DNA from 2 places in the Micromonospora sp. WMMD998 genome. Region 2 is predicted to be linked to the other one. Evidence: riboswitches for the same ligand, from Rfam matches in the RefSeq annotation. Region 2 holds a riboswitch; the other holds the start of a gene.
What was found. Region 2 has a riboswitch for thiamine pyrophosphate ahead of O7619_RS29685 (thiamine phosphate synthase). Riboswitches for the same ligand answer to the same signal wherever they lie in the genome.
Positions count from the first base shown of each region.

Region 1: it holds a riboswitch for thiamine pyrophosphate, as region 2 does, so the genes downstream of both, O7619_RS26320 (ECF transporter S component) here and O7619_RS29685 (thiamine phosphate synthase) in region 2, are expected to answer to the same signal.

Region 1 is NZ_CP120740.1:5,840,131-5,847,523, reverse strand. It holds gene gndA (NADP-dependent phosphogluconate dehydrogenase) at 1-1,200, opposite strand, end outside; gene O7619_RS26335 (MTH1187 family thiamine-binding protein) at 1,329-1,625, opposite strand; gene O7619_RS26330 (energy-coupling factor transporter transmembrane component T) at 2,480-3,280, opposite strand; partial or broken gene O7619_RS26325 (ABC transporter ATP-binding protein) at 3,544-4,947, opposite strand; gene O7619_RS26320 (ECF transporter S component) at 5,045-5,635, opposite strand; TPP riboswitch at 5,711-5,817, opposite strand; gene O7619_RS26315 (alpha/beta hydrolase) at 5,895-6,731, shown strand; gene O7619_RS26310 (SIS domain-containing protein) at 6,728-7,393, shown strand, end outside.
Region 2 is NZ_CP120740.1:6,516,969-6,524,361, reverse strand. It holds gene O7619_RS29705 (ATP-binding cassette domain-containing protein) at 1-828, shown strand, start outside; gene O7619_RS29700 (nucleotidyltransferase domain-containing protein) at 825-1,622, shown strand; gene O7619_RS29695 (aldo/keto reductase) at 1,796-2,758, shown strand; gene O7619_RS29690 (DUF559 domain-containing protein) at 3,216-4,124, opposite strand; TPP riboswitch at 4,244-4,355, shown strand; gene O7619_RS29685 (thiamine phosphate synthase) at 4,350-4,976, shown strand; gene thiO (glycine oxidase ThiO) at 4,970-6,100, shown strand; gene thiS (sulfur carrier protein ThiS) at 6,091-6,291, shown strand; gene O7619_RS29670 (thiazole synthase) at 6,288-7,058, shown strand; gene O7619_RS29665 (thiamine phosphate synthase) at 7,100-7,393, shown strand, end outside.

The DNA of each region.
Region 1 (7,393 bases), 680 kb from region 2:
GTCGGCGAACCAGGGCGCCACCAGCAGCGTCGACAGCTCCGGCTCGGCGTCGTACGCCTCCTTGATCCGGTCCAGGAAGCGGGCCCGGATGATGCAGCCGCCCCGCCAGATGGTGGCCGTGCCGCCCAGGTCGATGTCCCAGTCGTACTCCCGGCTGCCGGCGCGAATGTGGTCGAAGCCCTGCGCGTACGCGACGATCTTGCTGGCCAGCAGCGCGCGGCGCACGTCCTCGACGAACGTGTCCCGGTCGTCCACCTGCCACTTCTCACCGGCGTCGGGGAACGCCCGGCGGGCCGCCTCGCGCTGGTCGGCGTGGCCGGACAGCGACCTGGCGAACGTGGCCTCGGCGATGCCGGTGATCGGAATGCCCAGGTCCAGCGCGCTCTGCACGGTCCAGCGGCCGGTGCCCTTCTGCTCGGCCTGGTCGAGGACCACGTCCACGAACGCCCGGCCGGTCGCCGCGTCGGTGTGCCCGAGCACGTCGGCGGTGATCTCGATGAGGAACGACTCCAGCTCGCCGCCGTTCCACTCCCGGAAGATCTCCGCGATCTCCGCCGGGCTCGCCGACAGACCGGCCCGCAACAGGTCGTACGCCTCGGCGATGAGCTGCATGTCGGCGTACTCGATGCCGTTGTGCACCATCTTCACGAAGTGGCCCGCGCCGTCCGGCCCGACGTGCCGGCAGCACGACTCGCCCTCGACCTGCGCGGCGATCTTCTCGAAGATCGGCCCGAGCTTGCGGTAGGACTCCGCCGAGCCGCCCGGCATGATGCTCGGGCCGAGCAGCGCGCCCTCCTCGCCGCCGGAGACACCGGTGCCGACGAAGTGCAGCCCGTGCTCGCGCAGCGCCTCCTCCCGGCGGCGGGTGTCGGCGAAGTGCGCGTTGCCGCAGTCGACGACGATGTCCCCCTCCTCCAGCAGCGGGATCAGCTCGTCGATCACGGCGTCGGTCGGCGCGCCGGCCTTCACCATCACGATCACCGCACGCGGGCGCTCCAGCGAGCCGACGAAGTCGGCAAGCGACTCGGACGGCACGAAGGTGCCCTCGTCGCCGTGCTCGGCCACCAGGCTGCGGGTGCGCGCAGGCGTTCGGTTGTGCACCGCCACGGCGAATCCGTTGCGGGCCAGGTTCCGGGCCAGGTTGCGACCCATCACCGCCAGACCGGTGACCCCGATCTGCGCCGTCGCCTGTTCTGCCATGCGTACCGCCCCTCTCGTCCGCGCCGCGTGCCGCGACCGTCCTCGTTGCCGTCATGCGACCGTATCGCGGTCGCATGACGGAGCGGACCACACCTCGACGGTGGGTGAGGAACCGGTGGCGGCTCGTCTCACCCCTCGGCCAGGCGCGCCTCGACGTGTGCCACCTTCGCGGTCAGCGCGTCGGTGACACCGGGGCGCAGGTCGGCCTTGAGCACCAGGCTGACCCGGGGCGCCTGGGCCGCGACCGTGTCGACGGCGCGCTTCACCACGGCCATCACCTCGTCCCACTCACCCTCCACGGTGGTGAACATGGCGTCGGTCCGGTTGGGCAGGCCGGATTCACGAACCACCCGGACGGCGTCGGCGACCAGGTCGCCCACGGACTCACCCACGCCGAGCGGGGTGATCGAGAACGCGATCAGCATGCCGACGATGGTGCCAGTAATTCGGGTGCGGGGGGCGGGGCCGCGGGCTAGCGTGTCGGTATGCGTAACTGACGCCCTTCCTCCGAGCACCGGTCCACCGCCACACGTGCCGTGGACCCGTCCCGCTCCGGGCGTCCGCATCCTCGTTCCCGCCGCCGTTGTTCGCGGTGACTGTCGTGATCGGATCGCACCGGGGCACCCGCTCGGCGCGCCCCTGGTCGGCGCGCCCCTGGTCGGCGCGCCCCGGTGCGTCCAGGTCGGCGCGCCCGACAGACAGGAGGCCCGCGGATGCCCGCGAAGCGCAGCCCGAAGAAGTCCCGTCAGCAGTCCCCGCTGGGGCTGACCCCGACCGATGCCGACGCGCTCGCCGTGTCTCCGCCCACCCTGCCCGCGGCTGGTTCCATCGGTCCGGCTGTGCCGGCGTTACCCGATTCGTTCGGGCCGGCTGTGCCCGGTTCGGCGTCGAATGGTTCGGCGTCGAATGGTTCGGCGTCGGCTCGCCCAGGGCCACCGAAGGCCGGCCCGTCCGCCGGCCGTGATGCTCGGCTGTCCGGCCGCAGCCAGCGGTCAGGCCAAAACCGTTTCTACGCCTTCCGGCGTAGCTGACCGCCGACCGTCCCCGGCTTCCGTGCCTGCCCGCTCGCCCTTTCGCGGCTGCCTCGTCGATCTTGGACTTGTGGTGCCATGAAATGTCGGTTTCGGTCTGGTATCGGAGGTGCCACAAGTCCAAGATCGACGCCATCACCCGAGATCGGCGGGTGGCTGGCCGCTGTGTCGTCGCCAACGTGGTGAGCCCTTGACAACCCCCTCAGCGATCATGAGCCGGACCGGGCTGGGTTGAGGGGGCTGGCGGGTCAGCCGATCAGGGGGCGGAAGGTGCCGAGGACCACGCTTACCGTCAGGGCCGCGCCGGCCAGCAGCGCCGCCCCGGCGATCAACAGCCCGTCGGCCCGGGTGAAGCGTTGCCGGCGTGCCACCGTACGCGGGGTGCCGGCGTCGAAGCCCCGGGCGTCCATCGCCACCGCCAGCCGGGTGCCCCGCCGGATCGCGCCCACCAGCAGCGTGAACGCGGTGGACGCGAAGAGCCGCAGCTTGGCGATCGGGTTGCGGCCGGCGTCCACGCCCCGGGCCCGGCGGGCCATGCTGATCATCCGCCACTCCTGTTCGAGCAGCGGCACCAGCCGGAACGCGGCCAGCGCGCCGATGGCGAACCGGGCCGGGGCCTTGGCGTTCTGAATCAGCGCGTCGGCCAGGTCCGTCGGGTCGGTGGTGGCGAACACGATGATCCCGGGCAGCGCCACCGCGAGCATCCGCAGCACCAGCCCGAGCGCGGTGACCAGCACGCCCTCGGTGACCAGCACCGGTCCGGCCTCGACGAGCACCCGGCCGGACCGGTCGGCGGCGAAGAGCACAAGCGTGACCAGGATGCCGACGGCGGCGGTCAGCAGCGGCCACGCCCGTCGGGCCAGCACCCGGTAGCGGACGCCGAACAGCGGCAGCACGGCCAGCTCGACGGCGATGGCGATGGCCGGCGCGACCGGGTCCAGCGTCGCCACCAGCACGATGGTGAACACCATCGCGGCGGCCAGCTTCGCCACCGGGTTGCGCCGGGCAAGTGGGGCGCCGGGCGTCGCCACCGGCTCCAGGTCGATCACGGCGCACCGGTCCCTCGACCCGGCGGCGACGGGGGCCGCCCCGAATCGAGACGGCCCGATCGGGTCGTTCCCCCGCGCCGTCCCGGCGGGTCGGACCGGGTCGAGCGTCCCGGCGGGTCGGACCGGGTCGGGCGTCCCGGCGGGTCGGACCGGGTCGGGCGTCCCGGCGGGTCGGACCGGGTCGGGCGTCCCAGCGGGTCGGACCCGGCCGGCTGGTCCGGCTGGGCGGTATCGGTCTGGTGGCTCGGCTCGGTCGGGCGGGTCAGGGTGAGCGTCCGGTCGGCCAGCGCGGCCACGAAGTCGGCGTCGTGGGTCACCGTGACCACGCCGTGGCCGGCGTCGCGCAGCTCGGCCAGCAGGTCGACCAGCTCCAGCCACGTCCGCCGGTCCTGGCCGAACGTGGGCTCGTCGCAGATCAGCAGGCGGGGCGCGGTGGCCAGGGCGGTCGCCACGCTCAGCCGCCGCGCCTCGCCGCCGGAGAGGGTGTACGGGTTGGCGCCGGCGAGCCGGTCCAGCCGCAGCCGCTCCAGCAGCGCGTCCACCGTGGCGGTGACCTCCGCCTCGGACCGGCCGGTGCGGCGCGGCCCGAGGGCCAGCTCGTCGCGGACGGTGCCGGTGACGAACTGGTGCTCCGGGTCCTGGAAGACCGAGCCGATCCGCCCGGCCAGCGCGGGCGCGCGCCACCGGTGCGGGGGAGTACGCGCGTCCCGGCCGGCAAGTGCGGCGGAGGCGGTGACCGCGCCGGTGCCGGGGCGGGTCAGGCCGCCGAGGAACAGCGCCAGCGTGGACTTGCCGACGCCGTTGGGGCCGAGCACGGCGAGCGCCTCGCCGGCGCGTACCCGAAGGTCGGTGGGGGCCAGCCGGGGCGGCAGGCCGAGCCGGTCGGCGGTGAGCAGCACGTCCCCGGCCGGCGTGGTGGCGTGCCGGGGCGGCGCGGTGTGCCCGGGCACCCAGACCCCGGCGGCGGCCAGCGCCTCGCCGTGCGCGGCGAAGACCGCCTCGGGTGGGCCGTCGGCGCGGACGCCGCCGCCGGGTTCCAGCACCACCACCCGGTCGACCAGCGGGAGCGCCTCGGCGACCCGGTGTTCGACCAGGATCAGTGTGGTGTCCGGGTCGACGGCGTCGGCGACGGCCCGGCGGATCAGCGCGGCGCCGTCCGGGTCGAGGTTGGCGGTGGGTTCGTCGAGCAGCAGCAGCCCGGGCCGCAGCGCGAGCGCCCCGGCGAGGGCGAGCCGTTGCTGTTCGCCGCCGCTGAGCGCGGCGGTGGGGCGGTCCCGGTGGTAGGGGAAGCCGACCCGGCGCAGCGCCTCGTCCACCCGGGGCCAGATCTCCTCGGCCGCCACCCCCCGGTTCTCCAGCCCGAACGCGACGTCGTCGCCGGAGCGGGCCATCACGAGCTGGGTCTCCGGGTCCTGCAAGAGCAGGCCGACGCGCTCGCGGGCCTTGCGCGGGTCCAGCCCGTCGATCTCGACGGTGCCCTCCTGCTCGCCGGAGTCCTCGGGCAGCAGCCCGGCCAGCGCCGCCAGCAGCGTGCTCTTGCCGGCCCCGGAGGCCCCGAGCAGCAGCACCCGCTCCCCGCTCTCGACGCGCAGGTCCACCCCCCGCAGAGCCCAGCGTCTGCGCCCCCCGTGCCGCCACCCGAACCCCCGCAGCACCACCCCGCTCACCGTTCCACCTCCTCCCCAGCCTCGTTGATCAAGGAGTTCGCGTCGGGGAAACCGCCCACGGCTGACGCAAACTCCTTGATCAACGGGGGCGGGAGGGTCAGACCAGGGCTCGGTCTCGGCCGGCGGGGAAGCGGTCCAGGACGCCGGTGTTGGCCAGGGCGCGGGTCAGCACCCACGCGCCGAAGCCGGCGACGACGGTGGCGCTGGCGATGGTGATCAGGGCGTAGGGGATGCGGTAGTCGGTCAGGTCGTAGGCCTTGTTCCAGTAGACGAAGTCGAAGATGGCCGCGCCGAGGCCGGTGAGCGCGCCGGCGAGCGTCGCCACCGGCAGCTTGAACGAGCGGTAGCGGAACGCGGCGAACGCCAGCTCGGCGCCGATGCCCTGCATCAGGCCCTGGAGGATCACGATGCCGGCCCACTGGCTGCCCAGCAGCGCGGAGACGATCGCGGCGACCGTCTCGCAGTAGAGCGCCGCGCCCGGCTTGCGGATGATCAGGCCGGCGAGCACCGCCGGGATCAGCCACACGCCGTAGAGCACCGCCTGCGCCGGCGGGAAGAACGCGAACGCCGCGTCGGTGGCGCTCCAGAGCAGGCCCCAGGCCCAGAAGACGACGCCGAAGGCGACGGCGATCACCGAGGCGACGACGATGTCGACGGTACGCCAGCGGTTGCTGTCGGTGTGGTTCATACGGACTCCCAGTTCGTGGTGCGGAACCAGGAGAAGACGCACGCCGCGCCCGGCTTGTGCCCGGACGTCGACGCGGCTGGAGGTCGACCGAACTCCCTGCGCTGGCATTACCCAGATCAGGTTCGAGGGTCTGCGGGCGTCGGCCCGCACTCTCAGCGCTGTGCGCTCCCCTGTCGGATGTGAAGTTGTCTCAACGGCAGACGCTAGCACCGATGTCGGGGCCAGGCCCAGCAGGGCGTGGGTCGGTATGGTGGCGATCATGCGGGTCGAGGCGCGGGATCTGACGTTCGAGGTACGCACCGGCGGCCCCGAGGGCGGCGATCCGGTCCTGCTGCTGCACGGCTTCCCGCAGCACGCCGGCGAGTGGGACGCGGTGACGCCCGCGCTGCACGCCGCCGGGCTGCGCACGTACGCGCTCGACCAGCGCGGCTACTCGCCCGGCGCGCGGCCGGACGCCGTCGAGGCGTACCGCATCCCGGAGCTGGTGGCCGACGCGGCGGCCGTGCTGGACGCGCTCGGGGTGACCGACGCCCACCTGGTCGGCCACGACTGGGGCGCGATCGTGGCCTGGGGCCTGGCGGCGGCGCACCCGGAGCGGGCGCGGACGCTGACCGCGGTGTCGGTGCCGCACCCGGCCGCGATGGGGCACGCGCTCGCCACCGACGGGCGGCAGAAGGCGAAGTCCGCCTACATGGCGCTGTTCCGGATGCCGGGCAAGGCGGAGAAGGTGCTGCTGGCGCTGCACGGGGCCGCGTTGCGCCGGCTGCTGCGCGGGGTCGGTGACGCGGACGCGGTCGCCCGCTACGCCGAGCCGATGCGGGAGCCGGGCGCGCTCACCGCCGCGCTCAACTGGTACCGCGCGATGAGCGGGTCGGACATGAAGGCGGTCGGCCCGGTGGCGGTGCCGACCACGTACGTGTGGAGCGAGAAGGACGTGGCGATCGGCCGGACCGCCGCCGAGGCGTGCGCGGCGCACGTCACCGGCGACTACCGCTTCGTGACGCTCCCCGGCGTCAGCCACTGGATCCCCGACGAGGCCCCCGGCCCGCTGGCCGAGGCGATCCTCGCCCGGGTGCGAGGAACGGAGCAGACATGACGGTGAGCGCCCAGGCGTACCTGGCCACGGTGACCGAGATGATGGGCCGGGTTGCCGCCGAGCAGCGGGAGAACGTGGCCGCGGCGGCCGACCTGATCGCCGCGGCGGTGCGTGCCGACGGGGTGGTGCACGCCTTCGGCACCGGGCACTCCGAGGCGCTCGCCATGGAGATCGCCGGCCGGGCCGGCGGCCTGGTGCCCACCAATCGGATCGCGCTGCGTGACCTGGTGCTTGTCGGCGGCGCGCCGGCCGACGTGCTCGGCCCGAAGCTGGAACGCGAACCGGCCGTGGCGCACCGCCTCTACGAGCTGGCCCCGGTCCGGCCGCAGGACGTGTTCGTGCTGGCCTCCAACTCGGGCGTGAACGGGGCGATGGTCGAGTTCGCGTCCGTGGTGAAGGAGCACGGGCACGGCCTGGTGGCGGTCACCTCGGCACGGCACTCGGCCCGGATGGCGTCGCGGCATCCGTCCGGCCGCAAGCTCGCCGACTACGCCGACGTGGTGCTGGACAACGGCGCCCCGTACGGCGACGCCACGCTGCCGCTGCCCGGCGGTGGCGCGGTCGGCGCGGTCTCCTCGATCACCGCCGCGCTGCTGGCCCAGCAGATCACCGTCGAGGTGGTGGCCCGGCTGGTGGCGGCGGGGGAGCGTCCGCCGGTCTAC
Region 2 (7,393 bases):
CTGATGTACAAGCAGAAGGCCGCATACAACGACGGGCTGGCCTCCCGCTACCAGGCCGCGCAGACCCGGCTGCGCAAGTTCGAGGAGGCCGGGCCGCCGCCCGTACCCCCGAAGGACCAGGACATCCGGATGCGGCTGACCGGCGGGCGGACCGGCAAGCGCGCGGTGATCGCCGAGCAGCTCGAGCTGGACGGCCTGACCTACCCCTTCGACCTGGAGATCTGGTATGGCGACCGGGTCGCGGTGCTGGGCGCGAACGGGACCGGCAAGTCGCACTTCCTGCGGCTGCTGGCCCGCGGTGGCACCGACCCCGACCCGGGCAACACCCCGGTCGACGGCGCCGCCGCGCTCACGCCGGTCGCGCACGACGGTGTGGTCCGGCTCGGCGCCCGGGTCCGGCCCGGTCACTTCTCGCAGACCCACGACCGGCCGGAACTGATGGAGCGGACGCTCGTCGAGATCCTCTGGCGGGGCGACGAGCACCGGGCCGGCATGGACCGGCACGCGGCCATGGGGGTGCTGTCCCGCTACGAGCTGGCCGGGCAGGGCGACCAGCGCTTCGGCACGCTCTCCGGCGGCCAGCAGGCCCGCTTCCTGGTGCTGCTGCTGGAGCTGTCCGGGGCCACGCTGCTGCTGCTCGACGAGCCGACCGACAACCTCGACCTGGCCTCCGCCGAGGCGCTGGAAGCCGGCCTGACCGCGTTCGACGGCACGGTGATCGCGGTCACCCACGACCGGTGGTTCACCCGCACCTTCGACCGGTTCGTGCTGTTCCGCGGCGACGGGGACGTGGTGGAGACGCCGGAGCCGGTCTGGGACGTGGGGTGATCGACGAGGAGCTGGTCGACCGGCTCTGCGCGGTCGACGGCGTGGTCGCGGTGGCGCTCGGCGGCAGCCGGGCCCGCGGCGACCACCGGCCCGACTCCGACTGGGACATCGGCCTCTACTACCGGGGTACGCCGGACGTGGCCGGCCTGCGGGCGGTCGCCGCCTCGATCGCCGACGGCCCGGTGGACCTCACCGCGCCCGGTGGCTGGGGGCCCTGGGTCGACGGCGGCGGATGGCTGCGCGTCGGCGGGGTCGCGGTGGACTGGATCTACCGCGACCTGGACCGGGTACGCCGGGTCTGGGCCGACTGCCGGGCCGGCCGCTACACGGTGGCGACGCAGGCCGGGCATCCGCTCGGGTTCTACTCCCACGCGTACGCCGGGGAGGTGGCGCTCGGCCGGGTGCTCGGCGACCCGACCGGCGAGCTGACCACGCTGCGGGCCGAGACCGTCGACTACCCACCGGCGCTCGGCGCGGCGCTCCTGGTCGGCGGATGGGAGACCGGCCTGCTGCTGGACGCCGCGGCCAAGGGCGCGGCCTCCGGCGACGCCGGGTACGTGGCCGGCTGCCTGTTCCGGGCGGTCGGCGTGCTGACGCAGGCGCTGCACGGGCGGGCCGGCCGGTGGCTGGTCAACGAGAAGGGCATGCTCGCCTCCGCGGGTCGGCTGCCCGGCGCGCCCACGGGCTTCACCGACCGGGCGCAGGCGCTGCTCGGCGCGGTGGGGCGTACCCCCGTCGAGCTGTCGGCGACGGTCGGTGCCGCCCGGACGTTGGCCGCCGACGTGCTCGGCTGAGCCGCCGTCGCCTGCTGGTGCGGGCCGGCGGTACGGTCTCGGCCGGCAGGCCGGCGTCGGTTGGAGGTTCGACGTCCGGACGGTGGGCGGTGGCGGCTAGGAACGTGATGTCGTGGACGACTCAGCTCGGCGATGGTCCGCTCGCCCGGTGACGGCACGGCGGCGGGCATAGGGTGGATCTCGTGAGTGAGATGACCTATCGCCGGCTGGGCGACTCCGGGCTCGTGGTGTCCGTGGTCGGCATCGGCTGCAACAACTTCGGCCGCAAGCTCGACCTCGACGGCACCCGGGCGGTGGTGGACGCCGCGCTCGACGCCGGGATCAACTTCTTCGACACCGCCGACATCTACGGTGAGCCTCAGGGCGGCTCCGAGGAACTGCTCGGCCTGGCGCTCAAGGGCCGCCGGGACGACGTGGTGGTCGCCACCAAGTTCGGCATGGAGATGAACGGGGCGAACGGGCCGGACCACGGCGCCCGGGGCGCCCGCCGCTACATCGCCCGCGCGGTCGAGGCGTCGCTGCGCCGGCTCGGCACCGACCACATCGACCTCTACCAGATGCACGAGCCCGACCCGGGCACGCCGATCGACGAGACGCTCGCCGCGCTCGACGACCTGGTGACCGCCGGCAAGGTGCGCTACCTCGGCAACTCCAACTTCGCCGGCTGGCAGATCGCCGACGCCGACTGGACCGCGTCGTCGGCGGGCCGCACCCGGTTCATCTCCGCGCAGAACCACTACTCGCTGCTGGAACGGGGCGTGGAGGAGGAGATCATCCCGGCCTGCGAGCGGTTCGGCCTCGGCATGCTGCCGTTCTTCCCGCTCGCCAACGGGCTGCTCACCGGCAAGTACAAGCGGGGCCAGGAGCCACCGGCGGGCAGCCGGCTCGCCGGTGGCGGCCGGTACGCCGAACGGCTGGCCGCGGCGCGTTGGGACACCATCGAGGCGATCGAGGCGTACGCGGCGGAGCGCGGAGTGAGCATCCTGAAGGTGGCCATTGGCGGACTCGCCGCCCGACCCGCGGTGACCTCGGTGATCGCCGGCGCGACCACGGCCGACCAGGTACGCGCCAACGCCGACGCCGGCACCTGGCAGCCCACCGACGAGGACCTGACCGCCCTCGACGCCCTCCTCTAGCCGCCCCGCCCCCCGCCTTCGCCCTCTCCCGGTTGCCCGGCCGCGCGTTGTGCGTCGGGCGTTGCCTCGCGCTGCTTGCGGTGGTGCTGCTCGCCCTCGCCACTGGCCTGACCGCCCTCAGCCCATCCGCCCTCGAGGCACCCATACCGTTCCACCCGCAGACGGCGCTGGCGACGAGTGGAACGGTATGGGTGTCAAAAGGGCGGTGAGACACCCATACCGTTCCACTCCAGTTCGATGGCGTCGATGAGTGGAACGGTAGGGGTCTCTGCGGGCGGGTTTGACACCCGTGGCGTTCCAGTGGGCACACCTGAGCGCGGCGGGGCATCTGGGGCGTGACGCCCCGCTTCAGCGCGGCGTGCCCGCCTGAGCGGCGTGGCGCGCTCAGCGCGGCGGGTACGCATGAGCGCGGCAGCGCGCGTAGCGGGGCGGGCGTCAGCGTGAACCGGGGCGTGCGTCAGCGCGTCGGGGTGGTGTGGCGTTCCGCGAGGGCCTGGCGGACCAACGCGACCGTCGCCTCCGGACGGCGCAGCACGTCGTCGGCGGTGAACCGGAGCACGGTCCAGCCGGCTGAGCGGAGCGCGTTGAGCCGGGCCACGTCCCGCCGGAAGTGTGCCCGCTCCCGATGGTGGTCTCCGTCGTACTCGACCGCGATGCGCAGCGCCGGCCAGGCCAGGTCGACCCGGGCCACGAAGCGCCCGCCGTGGCGCACCTCGTGCTGGGCGGTCAGCGGGCCGAGACCGGCGTCGAGAAGGAGCAGTCGGAGCCTCGTCTCCATCGGGGACTCGCTCAGTGGCTCGGCCAGCGCCAGCACCTCGCGTATCAGGGGCGATCCCGGCCAGCGGGCGCGTGCCGCGGCGTAGTCGCGCAGGGCGGGCAGCTCCACCACCCGGCGGCCCAGCAGCGCGTCCACGGCGACCAGGGCCTCGACGCGGGCACCGTGCCGACCCAGGTCGAACGCGGTACGCAGCGCGGTGGTGACCGGCAGCCCGGCGAAGCGGGTGCGATCCGGCTCGGGCAGCGGCGAACGCACGAGCGACAGCCGGGGATGCGGGCGCAGGCGGGCGGTCGTCGGCAGGAGCACCGTCACCGGATCACCCCGGGTGAGCAGGTCTACACCGTACAGCCAGGCCGCGCTGCGGCCGGCGAGCACCGCGTCCGGCGGCAACCGCAACGCGACCGCTTCGCACCATGTCCGGTGGTCGTCGGCGCGGTGCGCGTCCCGGTGCACGTACACGTCAGGTAGCAGCCGCAGCCACGTCGGACCGCGCAGCATCGTGCGGGTCAGGAGCCCGGCGGCGACCGCGTGGCTGCCCCGGAACGGCAGGTGGGAAAGGCACTGCGGGACGCGAGCGGAGATGGCCACCAGGACAGCGTGTCGGGATGCGACACCCACCCGTCGCCCCGGTCCGCCGAGTGGTGTGGTCCTGGGAAAAACGTCACCTGGTCTTCCGTACGGCCGGGGGCGCGTCGTACGGTAGGCCGCAAGTGACCCACGGGAGCCCGGTGTGGACCGGGCTGAGAGGGGGGCTGCCAGCCCCCGACCGTCGAACCTGATCCGGGTAATGCCGGCGCAGGGAGGAGCGTTGCCGTGCCGTCCCTGGGACGACTGCATCTCATCACCGACACCCGGCCGGGGCGGGATCCGCTCGCCGTGTTGCGTGCCGCCCTGCCGGTGGCGCGCGACGACCTCGTCGTGCAGGTGCGCGTGACCGACGACGCCACCGATCGGGAGGCGTACGACCTGGCCTGCCGGGTGGTCGGGGCGTGCCTGCCGTACGGGGCGTGCTGCCTGGTCAACGACCGGTTGCACGTGGCGCTCGCGGTGGGCGCAGCCGGCGGTCACGTCGGGGCGGACGACCTGCCGGTGGCCGCCGCCCGTCGGGTGCTCGGCGCCGGCGCGGTGCTCGGCGCGACCGCCCGGGAGCCGGGCGCCGCCCGCGCGGCCGTCGACGCCGGGGCGACCTACCTGGGCGTGGGCCCCTGCCACGCCACCACCACCAAGTCGGGCCTGCCCGCGCCGATCGGCCCGGACGGGGTACGCGCCGTCGCCGGGTCGGTGACCGTGCCGGTGATCGCCATCGGCGGGGTGACCGCCGGGTCGGTGCCGGCGTTGCGGGCGGCCGGGGCGTACGGGGTGGCGGTGGTCGGCGCGCTCAGCGCAGCGGCCGACCCGGCGCGCGCCACCGCCGAGCTGCTGCGGGCGCTGACGTGTTAAGCGGGGCCCCTTCCTCTACCAAAAGCGTTAAGCGGGGCCCCTTCCTTACCGATGTGGGGGTGGTGGGGGCGGGGCCGGTGGGACTCGCGGTCGCGTGGCGGTGCGCGCAGCGCGGGCTGCGGGTGGTGGTGCACGACGACCGGCCCGGGTCGGGCGCGTCCCGGGTGGCCGCCGGGATGCTCTCCCCGGTCGCCGAGGCGTACTTCGGTGAGCACGAGCTGACCGGGCTGCTCGTCGAGTCCGCGAAGCGCTGGCCCGGCTTCGCCGCCGAGCTGGCCGAGGCGAGCGGCGTCGACCTCGGCCACCGCACCGACGGCACGCTCGTGGTCGGGCTCACCGCCGACGACGTGGCCGTGGCGGGGCGGCTGTGGGCGTACCAACAGGGGTTGGGGCTGCCGATCACCCGGCTGCGCCCGTCGGCGCTGCGCGACCTCGAACCGGCGTTGACCACCCGGGTACGCGGCGGCGCGGTCGCGCCCGGCGACCACCAGGTCGACCCGCGCCGGCTGGTCACCGCGCTGCGCACGGCGGCCGAGCGGGCCGGCGTGACGCTGCGGCCGGCGCACGTCGGCGCGTTGTCCGAGGTGGACGCCCGGGTCACGGTGGTCGCGGCCGGCTGCGGCGCGGCCACGCTCACCAGCCTGCCGGTGCGGCCGGTGAAGGGTCAGGTGCTCCGGCTCCGCGCGCCCGGCGGCGGTCCGCCGGGCTTCCGGCACGTGATCCGGGGGTACGCCGACGGCGAGCCGGTCTATCTGGTGCCCCGGGACAGCGGCGAGGTGGTGGTCGGCGCGACCGTGGAGGAACGCGCGGACACCGAGGTCACCGCCGGCGGGGTGCTGACGCTGCTCCGCGCCGCCGTCGAGCTGGTGCCGGAGCTGACCGAGTACGAGCTGGTGGAGACCGTCGCCGGGCAGCGCCCCGGCACGCCGGACAACGCGCCGATCCTCGGGGCGCTGCCCGGACGGCCCGGCGTGCTCGTCGCCACCGGCCACCACCGGCACGGCATCGTGCTCACCCCGGTCACCGCCGACCTGGTCACCGACCTGATCATCACCGGCGAGCCGGATCCGGCGCTCGCCCCCTTCAGCCCCGACCGGTTCGGGAAGGAGCGCACGTGGAACTGATCGTCAACGGCGCGGAGCGGACGCTACCCGACGGCGTCACGGTCGCCGACGTGGTGCGTGCGGTCACCGGGCAGCAGCGCGGCCTCGCGGTCGCGGTCAACGGCGAGGTGGTGCCGCGCGGCGGCTGGCCGGCGAGTGTGCTGCGCGACGGCGACCGCGTCGAGGTGCTCAGCGCCGCGCAGGGCGGGTGAGCGGGATGCCTCTGGAGATCGGCGGCGTCGCGTTCGGCTCCCGGCTGGTGCTCGGCACCGGCGGCGCGGCCAACCTGCACGTGCTGGAGGCGGCGATCCACGCCTCCGGCACCGAGCTGGTGACGCTGGCGCTGCGCCGGGTGGGCAGCACGCCGGGTGGGCTGCTCGACCTGCTGGAACGCTGCGGGGTGCGGCTGCTGCCGAACACGGCCGGCTGCCGGACCGCGGTGGAGGCGGTGAAGGTGGCGCACCTGGCCCGGGAGGCGTTCGACACCGACTGGGTGAAGCTCGAGGTGATCGGCGACGAGCGCACGCTCCTGCCCGACGGGGTGGAACTGCTGCGCGCCGCCGAGGACCTGGTGGCCGACGGGTTCACCGTGCTGCCGTACACCTCGGACGATCCGGTGCTGGCCCGGCGGCTGGCGGACGTGGGCTGCGCGGCGGTGATGCCGGCCGGCTCGCCGATCGGCTCCGGCCTGGGCATCGGCAACCCGCACCACATCCGGCTGATCCGGCAGGCCGTGGACGTGCCGGTGATCCTCGACGCCGGCATCGGCACCGCCTCCGACGCGGCGCTCGCGATGGAGTTGGGATGCGACGGGGTGCTGCTCGCCAGCGCCGTCACCCGGGCCGTCGACCCGGTGGCGATGGCCACCGCGATGCGCCACGCCGTCGAGGCCGGCCACCTGGCCCACCACGCGGGCCGCATCCCCCGCCGCGACCACGCCCTCCCGTCCACCCCCGACGAGGGACGACCCAACCTGTGACCAACCCCGCCGAGCCCCCGCCCATCGAGGGCGATCTTGGTATGCGCACGCCCCTCCAGGGGCGGATGCGTACCAAGGTCCGCCGGCGTCCGAGCGGGTTGGTGCTGCTGACGGATCGGCGGGTGGCTCGGGGGGCGCTCGTCGAGGTGGTCGCCTCGGCGGTGGGTGGGGGAGTGCGGTGGGTGGTGCTGCGGGAGAAGGATCTGCCACGTGCCGAGCGCCTCGCCCTCGCCGTCGAGTTGCGGGCGGTGCTCGCCGATGTCGGCGGCACGCTTGTCGTCGCCGGCCCCGACCCGCTCGACGGGGACGCCGTGCACCTGCCCGCCGCCGGCCCG